DNA from 2 places in the Undibacterium sp. WLX3042 genome. Region 1 is predicted to be linked to the other one. Evidence: predicted binding sites of a transcription regulator. Region 1 holds the regulator's gene; the other holds the start of a gene.
What was found. Region 1 encodes sigma-54, which starts transcription at its own class of promoters, with help from an activator protein. Its sites were predicted from a motif close to TGGCANGNAANCTGCTTT; they were not measured.
Positions count from the first base shown of each region.

Region 1 (6,168 bases):
TTGCTGGATGAGCCATCGATGGGACTGGCGCCTATCCTGGTCGATGAAGTGTTCCGCATCATCCAGCGACTCAAGCAGGAAGGGCGCACCATGTTGCTGGTCGAGCAGTTTGCGGCAGCCGCACTCGCTGTTGCGGATTATGGCTACGTCCTCGAAAACGGGCGCATCTCTGTGCATGGTCCGGCCGATAAATTGCAGAACGATCCGGCAGTGAAAGCAGCGTATCTGGGTGGTGGCTCACATCATTAAATGAAGTAAGTCAGAAGTCAAAACGAAAGAGGGGGAGTGCATATACTCCCCCTCTTTTTTATAAAATAGGTCTATTGTCAGCAGAAAATAAGGGTGGTTTACATATACTGGGGGGAGTATATTTGATGCTCAGAATGGAATTTCCTGATACTTCGTTGCTTGATTTGTCGTGATCTGTTGCTGAAACACGGATGCGATAGAAATACAGCCACATTTTTTAAGCAGCGTTCCATGAAAAAGCGCCCATCACTTTATTGCGTGATGGGCGCTGCTGTGCTGATGCCAGCAAAAACGTACTGGCAAATCTGTCAGTAAATCTGTAAGTGAAATTGCTTTAAAACCTGTCCGCTATTAACCCTGCAAATGCCGCAGCGGATGTGCGTACGCCGGCCATACTTCGGTGAAGAATTGCGCGATCTGTTCATGACTCACATCGCGCAGATGCGCAGGCGACCATTGCGGCATATTGTCTTTATCAACGACCAGGGCCCGCACGCCTTCCAGCACTTCGCCATGTTTGAAGCAATGGCGTACCATGGCGCGTTCCATGCGCAGACAGTCCGCCACATTCTGACGTGCGCCGCGCCGCAGTTGTTCGAGCGTGACGCACATCAGTAAAGGCGAACGTTTCTCCATCGTGACCAGTGTTTGCTGAGCAAATGCATCGCTGTTGTTGCTTAATTTTTCTGCGATGGTCAGCACATTGTTGCCGCTGAAAAACTGATCGATCAAGGCGCGCTGGCTGGCAAGTTTACTGCTGGCCGGATCAGCCTGCGATGCAAATGGCGCAGCAAATTCACGTATCGCCAGGCGTATATCTGCCGCTTCGGTACGCTCCAGCATGGTCAGTAATGCTGGCAGTTCAGATGTTGGGATATAGACGTCAGCGAGGCCTGCATATAAGGCATCGGCAGCGGCAATGATGTCGCCAGTCAGACCGAGATAAGTACCGATTTCACCCGGTGTTCGCGACAGGAAATAACTACCGCCGACATCCGGAAATAAACCGATGTTCACTTCCGGCATCGCCATTTTGGTACGTTCGGTCACGATACGCAGACGGCAATTTTCACCTGCCTGCGCAATGCCCATACCGCCACCCATCACCACACCATTCATCAACGCGATGTAGGGCTTAGGGTAAAAATGTATCAAATGATTTAACGCATATTCTTCGGTAAAAAAATCTTCGAGCAGGGCGCTGTCACCAGTTGGCGTAGCGGTGCCGACGTCATAGAAAAAGCGGATGTCGCCACCGGCACAAAATGCTTTTTCACTGCTGCTGTGTATGAATACGGCACGGATAGTTGTATCGTCGCGCCACGCCAATAATGTGGCGGTGAGTGCGCGCACCATCTCCAGTGACAGAGAGTTCAATGCTTTCGGACGGTCGAGAGTGATGTAGCCGATCTGATTTTTAACGGAAGTGATTACGTATTCGCTCATGTAGATACCATTAACATAGTCGTGACAGGGCAATCATTTTATTCCTGTTTGCACTTCGTCAGTACGACAAAAATAACAAAAAACAGATAACAAAAAAGGACGCTGTTGGCGTCCTTGTTTTCGTGTTCCGTAAATAACGGGAGGCGGGCGATTATGCCGATGCCGGATCAGGGATATGTTTGATCGCATCGCGATCGTGACCCTGAACTTTATCTTTATGCTTGATCACCTGACGATCCAGTTTATCAATCAGTGTATCAATCGCAGCGTATAAATCATGCGCCAGACTTTCAACGTGAATATTTTTACCACTGATATGCAGGTCAATGTCGGCTTTATGTCGTTTCTCTTTTTCGCTCAGCTTGTCGACGGTCAGCGTGACGGTCAGATCAATGACCTGATCAAAGTGACGCCGGATACGTTCCAGCTTGGTATGTACATATTCACGAATGGCAGGAGTGACTTCAACGTGATGTCCACTGATGGTGAGATTCATACTGTGCTCCTTTAGTGATATTGCTTGCTAATAACAATAAGCTCATTTTGATTTTACGGCGTTGAGCTAAATCATATATAGCAATTCAAACCGTGATTACAAGGACTGCTTACAAAGATTTTCGCAAACTGACTGGCGGTATTTTCAGGGCTTCACGGTATTTGGCTACGGTCCGTCGGGCAATTACCATGCCCTGTTCACCCAGCATGTCTGCGATTTTGCTATCAGAGAGTGGGCTTTTCTGGTCTTCTGCTCCTATCAACTGCTTGATGAGTGCACGTATCGCGGTGGAAGAGGCTTCACCCCCTGTTTCCGTCGCAACATGGCTGCCGAAAAAATATTTCAACTCAAACATCCCATGCGGGGTCAGCATGTATTTCTGAGTCGTCACACGAGAAATAGTGCTCTCGTGCAGACCCAGTGTATCAGCTATTTCGCGCAAAACAAGAGGGCGCATCGCAACAGCACCATGCGCAAAAAAATTACGTTGTCTTTCAACTATCGCTTGTGACACCCGTAAGATTGTTTCGAAGCGCTGACGCATATTTTTGATCAGCCAGCGTGCTTCCTGTAACTGGGTTCCAAGTCCTGTTTCGCCGCGATTCTGCCGCATGATGTTGGCGTACATACTGCTCACGCGCAGTTTCGGCATCACATCCTGATTCAGTAACACTTGCCAGCCATTACCATTTTTTCTGACGATCACATCCGGTACTGCATAGTCTGAGCTGCTGGTGGCAAATGCGATACCTGGCCGTGGTTCGCATTGCCGTATGACTGCCTGCGCTTCGCGCAAATCTTCATCATCGCAGTCGAATATTTTTTTTAATTTTGTGAAGTCTCTTTGTGCAAACAAAGTCAGCTGTGTTTCCACCAGTGCCAGTGCAAGACGGCGGGTAACAAAAGGAATTTTCGGCATGCGCCTGATCTGTATCGCGAGACACTCTGATAAATTTCGCGCACCGACACCCGGCGGATCAAAACTCTGCAGCATCTTCAGCGCGAACGATAATTCCTCTTCGTCTATTAATAATTCGAGTGGCAGACCAGCGTGAATTTCTTCCAGACTTTCTGTCAGGTAGCCGTTATCATCGAGTGTGTCGATGATCAGTTCCAGCAATGCGCGGTCGCGTGCTTCCCTGAGCGTGAGGCGCATTTGTTCCAGCAGATAGTCACGCAGGCTGATGTGGGTAGATTCGAGCTGAGGCCTGCCTTCATCTTCATCGGCGTTAGCTGCACCGGAAGGCGCATCGTTAAAACTCCACTCTTCTTCGTTGGCACTGATGCTGTCGTTGACCGGCACATCAGCTTCGACAGCAGCATCTTGTGGCGCGGCGCTTTCAGAAGGCGTGATGCTTTCCATGCCTGCATCCGGCGTCGTACTTGTATTGTTGATGGCGCCATCCGCCAGCAGGCGGACCGCATTATCCATAGGGTCATCGACACGCTCCAGCATAGGATTTTCTATCAGCAGCGTTTCCAGTTCCTGATGCAGTTCCAGCGTTGACAGTTGCAACAGCCGTATCGATTGCTGCAGTTGAGGCGTCAGCGCAAGATGCTGAGAAGTACGTAGTTGCAGGCTTTGTTTCATAATGCGTCCCGTTACATCCGGAAATGTTCTCCCAGATAGACGCGTCGCACAGACTCATTCTGAATGATGTCGTCGGGTTTGCCGCTGGCTAATACCGAGCCTTGATTGATGATGTAGGCATGGTCACAGATACCCAGCGTTTCGCGGACATTATGATCGGTGATCAGCACACCGATACCGCGTTCTTTCAGGAAGCGGACGATGCGTTGAATCTCAATCACTGCAATCGGATCGACTCCGGCAAAAGGTTCATCGAGCAGAACAAAACGCGGGTTCGTCGCGAGTGCGCGCGCAATTTCGACACGACGTCGTTCACCGCCCGATAAAGCCAGCGCCTGACTGTCACGGATTTTTTCTATCTGCAGATCGGTCAGCAAGCTGTCCAGACGTTGCCGGATTTTTTTCTCGGATAAAAATTTTCCATCTTTGTCTTTTTGCAGTTCGAGTACAGCGCGGATATTTTCTTCGACCGTCAGTTTACGAAACACTGATGCTTCCTGAGGCAGATACGACAGACCGAGGACGGCACGCTGATGTATCGGTAAATCCGAAACATTCGTATCGTCGATATTGATTTCGCCGGCGTCGGAAGGTACCAGTCCGACGATCATATAAAAAGAGGTGGTTTTACCTGCGCCGTTTGGTCCCAGCAGCCCGACGACTTCGCCGCTTTTTACCAGCAGCGATACATCGCGCACAACTTGTCGTGCACCGTAGCGTTTTTGCAGACCTTTGACGGTCAGCGTGCTGTCTTTTGATCCCATCTTAATTTGCCTGTTTCTCAGTTCTTGGTTGTATCGTGGTTTTGATGCGACCGCCTCCTGACACTGCCTGACCTGAGCTGGAATTGACGCCGACAAAGACATCATTTTTACTATCGTAGGAAAGGAATTCTCCTTCTTGTTGCTGTGTGACTTTGTTTCCGTCGAGATAGCGTATTTGTGCCCTGGACAGGAATTTTACGAATTCTGTTTTTTCATCGTATTCCGCTTTTTCGGATTCGCCTTCCACCCAAAGATCTGGCCCGCCGTCGCGCTTCTGACGAAACGTGATTTTTGCGCCAGGTTTGGCGGTCAGTACAACATGCTGGAATTCATCGGCACTTTTTGTAACAACAGCTTTTTCTGCTCTGACTTTCAGTGTGCCGCGGACGACCACGACATCACCTGAAAACGTACTGACATTGGTCTTGCCATTATTTAAAAACTGGTCTGCTTCTATCGTCATTTCTTTGAGACTGTCTGCTTTTTCAGCGTGAACGCTGGATACGGACAGTAAAGCCATCAGGGCTAACATCCATGAGCTCAACGCAAGATGCACTGTTTTTTTTTCGGGGCGCATGTTTACTCTCTGTCTTGTCTGTGTTGTTGATGAATGTTTTTTCATTTATGTTTGAACAGGCGTGCATGCACTTTACTGAGCAGACGCAATTCCTGATTCGCATTGTTCGCGATCATACCGGTCGCATCGGTTTCGCCGTTATCCGTGATCAGTCTGATGCGTTGGTCCGTCCTGACGATGTCGGAGTCCGGCAGTAACTGCAGATATTCTGTTTCTACCCGCATAAAACTGGAGTTGATTCCTTGTGGCCTCTCTACTCTTACCTGATCATAAAGATGCACCACATCTTCGGTACGTTTTGGGGACAGCACCTCAGATTTCTGTTCCACAACCGCACGCGCTGCATTAATCGTGATCGGTGTGCGCTGCGTATCGAAGCTGCTGATGCGCGGCTCTTTGATATCGTACTGATCCGTGCGCGGTAAATGCACCAGGCTTTGTCCGGTCACGTGATAATTTGCCTTGCCGTTATTCGAGAGTTTGATGAAATTAAAATTCTCGACGTAATAATCCGGTTCCTGACGCGCTGAGGTCCGGTTGTAATCATCGGCGCCCTGACGACGTACTGTGTCGTACAGCCAGAAACTGCCAAGTGCAAGGAGACCGACAGCAGCGATAGCCATCCAGGTGCGTGCGCGGTCGATAGTGATTTGTGCCTTCATGCGAGGTATTCTGCCAGAACGCTGTCGTACTTGTTTTGCGCCCGCAATATGAAATCGCAGACTTCCCTGGCTGCACCTTTGCCGCCGCTGGCCGTCGTCACGTGATGGACGCGTTGGCGCACTTCTGCATGACCGTTAGGTACGCTGGCGGCGAAGCCGACACGGGTCAGAACCGGCAGGTCGATCACATCATCGCCGATAAAGCCACATTCGTCTGCCGGTATATTCAACTCTTGCAGCAGATGCAAAAATGCCGTTTTTTTGTCATGGATGCCCTGACGCACATAGGTGATGCCCAGATCAGCGGCGCGCCGCGCGACGATCGGCGATTGCCGGGCACTGATTATGGCCGTGGCAATGCCAGCGTTTTGCAGCAACCGTAT
Region 1 is NZ_CP186698.1:317,828-323,995, reverse strand. It holds gene ACPAOP_RS01445 (ABC transporter ATP-binding protein) at 1-249, shown strand, start outside; gene ACPAOP_RS01440 (enoyl-CoA hydratase/isomerase family protein) at 601-1,695, opposite strand; gene hpf (ribosome hibernation-promoting factor, HPF/YfiA family) at 1,847-2,191, opposite strand; gene ACPAOP_RS01430 (RNA polymerase factor sigma-54) at 2,301-3,782, opposite strand; gene lptB (LPS export ABC transporter ATP-binding protein) at 3,794-4,546, opposite strand; gene lptA (lipopolysaccharide transport periplasmic protein LptA) at 4,548-5,123, opposite strand; gene lptC (LPS export ABC transporter periplasmic protein LptC) at 5,165-5,785, opposite strand; gene ACPAOP_RS01410 (KdsC family phosphatase) at 5,782-6,168, opposite strand, start outside.

Region 2 (6,168 bases), 1.6 Mb from region 1:
TCACGTGCAGAGCGCTCAGCGCGGGCAGATGACTGTCCACCGTCAGCACGATCAGTACGCGACTTACGCTGACGATTCTGATTCGGGGAACGCGAACGCTCAGCAGCAGCATTTGACACAACAGACGACGCAACATCAGCGGACTCAGTCACCTCTGCTGACGCAACAACATCCGGTTTAGCTCGGGTTCTGCGCATATTGCGCGGACCGCGTACGCCGCGTTTGACTGGCTTTCCATTATCGGCGCCATTTTGCGCCTGATCGTTATTCACATCTTCAGGATTCATTGGATTCATTCTTCAATTCTATTTGAGACTGCTGAAGCAGATCAGCACCCGATTCCGTATCCGGCACCAGCCCTCCGGTCGCCTGATCACTTGTATTTTCAACAGCAACAAGCTCAACACCCACAACTTCAGGTGCATCTTCCTGCTCAGATGCAATCTCTTCAGAGGATGACTGCATCAAACTAAAACTTTCCTGAGCACCCGCACTCAACTGCTCCGCGAGACTACCCGGCACTGACTCTTCAGCGGACGCCTCAGGAGACTCATCCGCATCAGCCTTCGTAATTTGCTGCAGAGGCGGCAACTGATCCAGCGAGGCGAGACCAAGATCACTTAAAAACTGCTTTGTCGTTGCAAACAGAGCCGGACGCCCGGGGACATCACGATGACCGATCACCTCAATCCAGCAACGATCCTCCAGCGCCTTGATCATTTGCGAGGCAACAGTCACGCCACGAATTTCTTCGATATCACCCCTCGTCACAGGCTGGCGATAGGCAATAATAGCCAAGGTTTCCATCGTCGCCCGGGAATATTTGGGTGGCTTCTCAGGATTGAGCCGGTCAATATACGCGCGCATTTCAGGACGACTCTGGAAACGCCAGCCATTCGACAGACCAACCAGCTCAATCCCCTTATCCGACCAATCCAGACGCAGATCTTCCAGCATCGATTTAATGGTATCAGCACCGACCACGTCACCTTGATCATCAGTTTCCTGAAACAGCTTTTTCATGGAATTCACGGTCAGCGGCTCAGGCGCGCATAACAAGGCTGTTTCGAGGACTCGCTTTGCCTCAGCAGTATTCATGCAAATAGTAATTACACGGGTTTAATAGATGTCATACAGCAGGACGAAGCAGCAATGAACTTGCTTCAACCCACAACTTTATGCATTTAATTTTGTCGCACCCCATTCAGGTGACGACGCCCATCAAGAGGGCAGATCAGGGTGTATTTGAGAGCACAAAAAAATAAGTGGTGCCCGACCCGTCAAATCAGTAGATGCTAGATTGTAGTCCATATTGTGGAACACAATCAAAAATAATCATCGTTCAAATAAAAAAAAGCCACGTAACAACGCGGCTTTTTTTGTAATTTTGGTTGCGGGGGCAGGATTTGAACCTACGACCTTCGGGTTATGAGCCCGACGAGCTGCCAGACTGCTCCACCCCGCGTCTGAAGGGATAAACTATACACGTTTTTGCTGCTTTGCGCAAATCTTTCGCAATGCAATGACAATTACCAGTCAAAGCACGCCAAACGCGCGATGAATTGATACACTGCTGAGACCGCTTAATTTTTTCACCATTTACCATGAAATTCTGTTCCGATTGCGCGGCTCCCGTCGAGCTGAAGATCCCCGCTGACGATACCCGCGAACGTTTCGTCTGCACGTCTTGCGGCGCCATCCATTATCAGAATCCCAAGATGGTAGTCGGCTCAATACCGGTATGGGAAGAGAATGGCGAATTGAAAATCCTGCTTTGCAAACGGGCGATCGCGCCACGCTACGGCTACTGGACTTTACCGGCAGGCTTCATGGAAAACAATGAAACGACCGCACAGGCAGCACAAAGAGAAACGGAGGAAGAAGCCGGCGCCAATATCCAGTTACACGACTTATTCTCTATTCTGAATGTGCCGCATGTGCATCAGGTACATCTGTTTTACCGCGCCACTTTACTGGATCTGAATTACGCAGCAGGCACGGAAAGTCTGGAAGTGCAACTGTTCTCAGAAAAAGAAATCCCGTGGAATGAGATTGCCTTCCCAACCATCAGCTATACCCTGAAATTCTTTTTTGAAAACTACAGCCGTGCCCAGCAAGGTGAATGCTACAAACTCTACGCGCATGACATCTTTAAACCGATGCGACAAGAGGATTAAGCGATACCACGCAAAGATGCTTCAAAATAAAAAAGGGTGGAAATTCCACCCTTTTTTATTTTGAAGCCTCACCTCTCTCGCTGATACTCCAGCACTGCGATCGCCATCTTCAGCAGATATTACCAACTGGATTCGCGCTCTGCCGTCGATGAAATTTTATGTATCGACAAATCAGCCCCCTCGAATTCCTGCTCAGGATCGAGACGGATGCCCATGGTTTTTTTCAACAAACCGTAAATCGCGTAGCCACCGGAAAATGCAATCATAATGCCGAGCACGGTACCAAAGACTTGCGACAACAAACTGACGCCGCCCAGCCCGCCCAGCATCTTCTGACCAAAAATACCGGCAGCCATCCCGCCCCACGCGCCGCACAAACCATGCAAAGGCCAGACACCGAGCACATCATCCACCTTCCATTTATTTTGTGTCCAGGTGAACATCCAGACAAAAATAGCACCGGCCACACCACCGGTGATCAGCGCCCCCAGAGGATGCATCAGATCAGAGCCGGCGCAAACCGCGACCAGTCCCGCCAGCGGGCCGTTATACACAAAGCCGGGATCATTCTTCCCCATCAGCAAAGCGACCAGCGTTCCGCCCACCATCGCCATCAGGGAATTAATCGCCACCAGACCATTCATCTTATCCAGCGTCTGTGCGCTCATGACGTTGAAGCCGAACCAGCCCACCGTTAATATCCACGCACCCAGCGCCAGAAACGGAATACTGGAAGGTGGGTGCGCCGCAATCGCGCCATTTTTCATATACCGGCCACGGCGCGCGCCCAGCAGCAGCACCGCAGGCAACGCGACCCATCCGCCAAAAGCATGCACCACAACAGAACCAGCGAAATCATGGAACTCCTCAGAAAAAGCCGCTTTCAGCCAGTCCTGAATGCCGAAGCGGTGATTCCAGGCGATGCCTTCAAACAAAGGATATAAAACACCGACCAGCACTGCCGTTGCAATCAGTTGTGGATAGAATTTAGCGCGCTCGGCAATACCACCGGAAATAATTGCCGGTATCGCTGCCGCAAAGGTCAGTAAAAAGAAAAATTTCACCAGCTCAAAACCATTCTTTGCCACCAGCACTTCAGCGCCGGAATAAAACTGGATGCCATAAGCGATGCTGTAACCGACAAAGAAATAAGCAATCGTCGATACCGCGAAATCGACAATAATCTTCACCAGTGCGTTGACCTGGTTTTTTTTGCGCACAGTGCCTAATTCCAGAAACGCAAATCCTGCGTGCATTGCTAGAATCATGATTGCACCGAGCAAAATAAACAAAGCATTGGCGCCATCGATTTGTACGTTCATGCTGATACCTCCCATTAAATGTGCACTTCTGAATTAATTTCACACAGATAAAGCAATAAACATTCCAATTTGGTGCAAACACTTTAAGTCATTGAATTTTATGGATAATATCAATTTAACACGCACCATGCACAAGCATTTTGTACGCCACAAAAGCGCAGTTTTAGTGCAAATGCAGAAAGGAGTGCGATGATTCCCTGGCTGGAAGCGGAAACGCCCTTTCCTGATGCGGCGGCGGCACTTACTGAGCGGGATGGTGCGGCTGGCCTTCTGGCAGCAGGAGCAGATCTGTCGCCGCAGCGCCTTTTAATGGCGTACAAACAAGGTATTTTCCCCTGGTTTTCTGAAGGCCAGCCGATATTGTGGTGGTCCACCGACCCGCGCATGGTGCTGCAAATATCGGACTTCAGAATTTCAGACAGTCTGAAAAAAAGCTTAAAAAAAATCCGTACCGATCCTCGCTGGGAAATCCGCTTTGACTCGGCTTTTGAACAAGTCATGCGCGCCTGCGCGGCACCGCGCAAAGATGGCAACGGCACCTGGATATCCGAAGACATCGTGGCGGGCTACTCCGGCCTGCATCAGCTCGGCTATGCGCACTCATCCGAAGTCTGGCTCGATGGTGAGTTAGTCGGCGGCGCTTACGGCGTTTGCATCGGTCGCATGTTTTATGGCGAATCCATGTTTGCACGGGTATCGAATGCCTCCAAAATTGCGCTGAGTCACCTGGTATTTTTCTTACGTGAACACGGAGTGAAAATGATAGACTGCCAGCAAGAGACCGCGCACCTTGCTTCACTGGGCGCAAAACCCATCGCCCGCGCCGAGTTTATCCGTTGGATAGCACAGGCGACCACACAACCGATGATCGAGGAATGGCAACCGCTGAGGGCGCTATATCAATGACAGCAAAGTAAATCACCGTGACGCAACTCAACGAACTTCCTTTTGCGAGCATACAGTTTTATGCAACCGCGCCCTACCCTTGCAGCTATCTGGAAGGGCTGGAGGCGCGCTCGCAAGTGGCGACACCGGCGCATCTGATTAATGCAGACACATATTCAGAACTGGTCAGAAAAGGTTTCCGGCGCAGTGGTATTTTCATCTATCGCCCGTATTGCGACGCCTGCCGTGCCTGCACGCCGGTCAGAGTCAGGGTGGATGAATTCAGCGAAAACCGCAGCCAGCGCCGGGCGTGGAAAAAACACGCGAATCTGACAGCACGCGTGACGACACTCGCGTATTCGCACGAACACTATGAACTGTATCAGCGCTATCAGAATCAGCGTCACACCGGCGGTGGCATGGATAACGACAGCCGCGAACAATATGCGCAGTTTCTGTTGCAAAGCCGGGTCAATACCCGTCTGGTTGAATTCCGCGACGAACACCATGTACTGAAAATGGTCAGTATCATCGACGTACTGAGCGACGGCTTATCATCCGTCTATACTTTTTTTGAACCGGACGACGCGACTGCCTCGTATGGCACGTACAACGTTTTATGGCAAATTCGGCAGAGTGAGGAATTAAAACTGCCTTACGTTTACCTTGGCTACTGGATTGCCGCCAGCGCCAAGATGGCTTATAAAACCAATTTCAAGCCGCTCGATGCACTGATGCATGGACACTGGCAAACGCTGTCAGCCTGACTGGCTGCAAACTACCCGAAAATCTACCAATAATGCCGACAAACAGCACAAATATACTCCCCCCAGTATTTTTTAAAACTCCCTATTTACGCTGACAATCAGGCATTTTTCTTATATACCCCCATTTTCTATCAATATCATGGCAAATAACCTACTTTACTCGCTGGCACGTCCGCTGCTGTTCGCAATGGAACCGGAAGCCGCCCACCACTTTGCGCTGCCGGCTCTGCGAGGTTTCTGCAAGCTCGGTCTTGGTGGTCTGATCAGCAAACCTGCCGACGATGTGCGCACCGTCATGGGGGTGCATTTCCCGAATCCTGTCGGGCTGGCGGCGGGATTGGATAAAGATGGCGCCTACATCGACGGGCTCGCCGCGCTGGGTTTTGGCTCGATAGAAATCGGCACCGTCACGCCGCGTGCGCAGCCGGGTAATCCGCAGCCACGCATGTTCCGCCTGCAAAAAGCAGAAGCGATCATCAACCGCATGGGATTCAATAACGGCGGCGTTGATGCATTCGTCAACAACGTACAGTCGTCACGCTTTTATCAGGAAAAACAAGGCGTCCTCGGCCTGAACATCGGCAAGAACGCCGACACGCCGATAGAACGTGCCGCCGAAGATTATCTGCACTGCCTGCAAAAAGTGTATCCGTACGCGAGTTATGTGACGGTAAATATTTCCTCACCGAATACCAAAAACCTGCGTCAGTTACAAGGCGCTGGCGAATTAGACAGCCTGCTGTCGCAACTGAAAGACGCCCAGCAACGCCTGGCCGATCAGCACAAACGTTACGTGCCGGTGGCACTGAAAATTGCACCGGATATCGATGCCGAGCAAATCAAAACGATCGCTGACACCCTGTTACGTCACAAAATAGATGGTGTCATCGCCACCAACACCACCATCACACGCGATGCGGTGCAAGGTCTGCCGCATGCAGAAGAAGCCGGCGGTTTATCCGGCAAACCGGTCTTTGAATTATCGAATCGCGTGATCCGCGCGCTGAAAGCAGAACT
Region 2 is NZ_CP186698.1:1,915,894-1,922,061, forward strand. It holds gene ACPAOP_RS08630 (pseudouridine synthase) at 1-296, opposite strand, end outside; gene scpB (SMC-Scp complex subunit ScpB) at 277-1,098, opposite strand; tRNA gene ACPAOP_RS08640 (tRNA-Met) at 1,389-1,465, opposite strand; gene ACPAOP_RS08645 (NUDIX hydrolase) at 1,605-2,177, shown strand; gene ACPAOP_RS08650 (ammonium transporter) at 2,297-3,499, opposite strand; gene aat (leucyl/phenylalanyl-tRNA--protein transferase) at 3,689-4,405, shown strand; gene ACPAOP_RS08660 (arginyltransferase) at 4,423-5,151, shown strand; gene ACPAOP_RS08665 (quinone-dependent dihydroorotate dehydrogenase) at 5,291-6,168, shown strand, end outside.
Region 2: ACPAOP_RS08650 (ammonium transporter) is a predicted target of sigma-54. The motif match lies at 3,549-3,566, and genes of this name have one in related genera.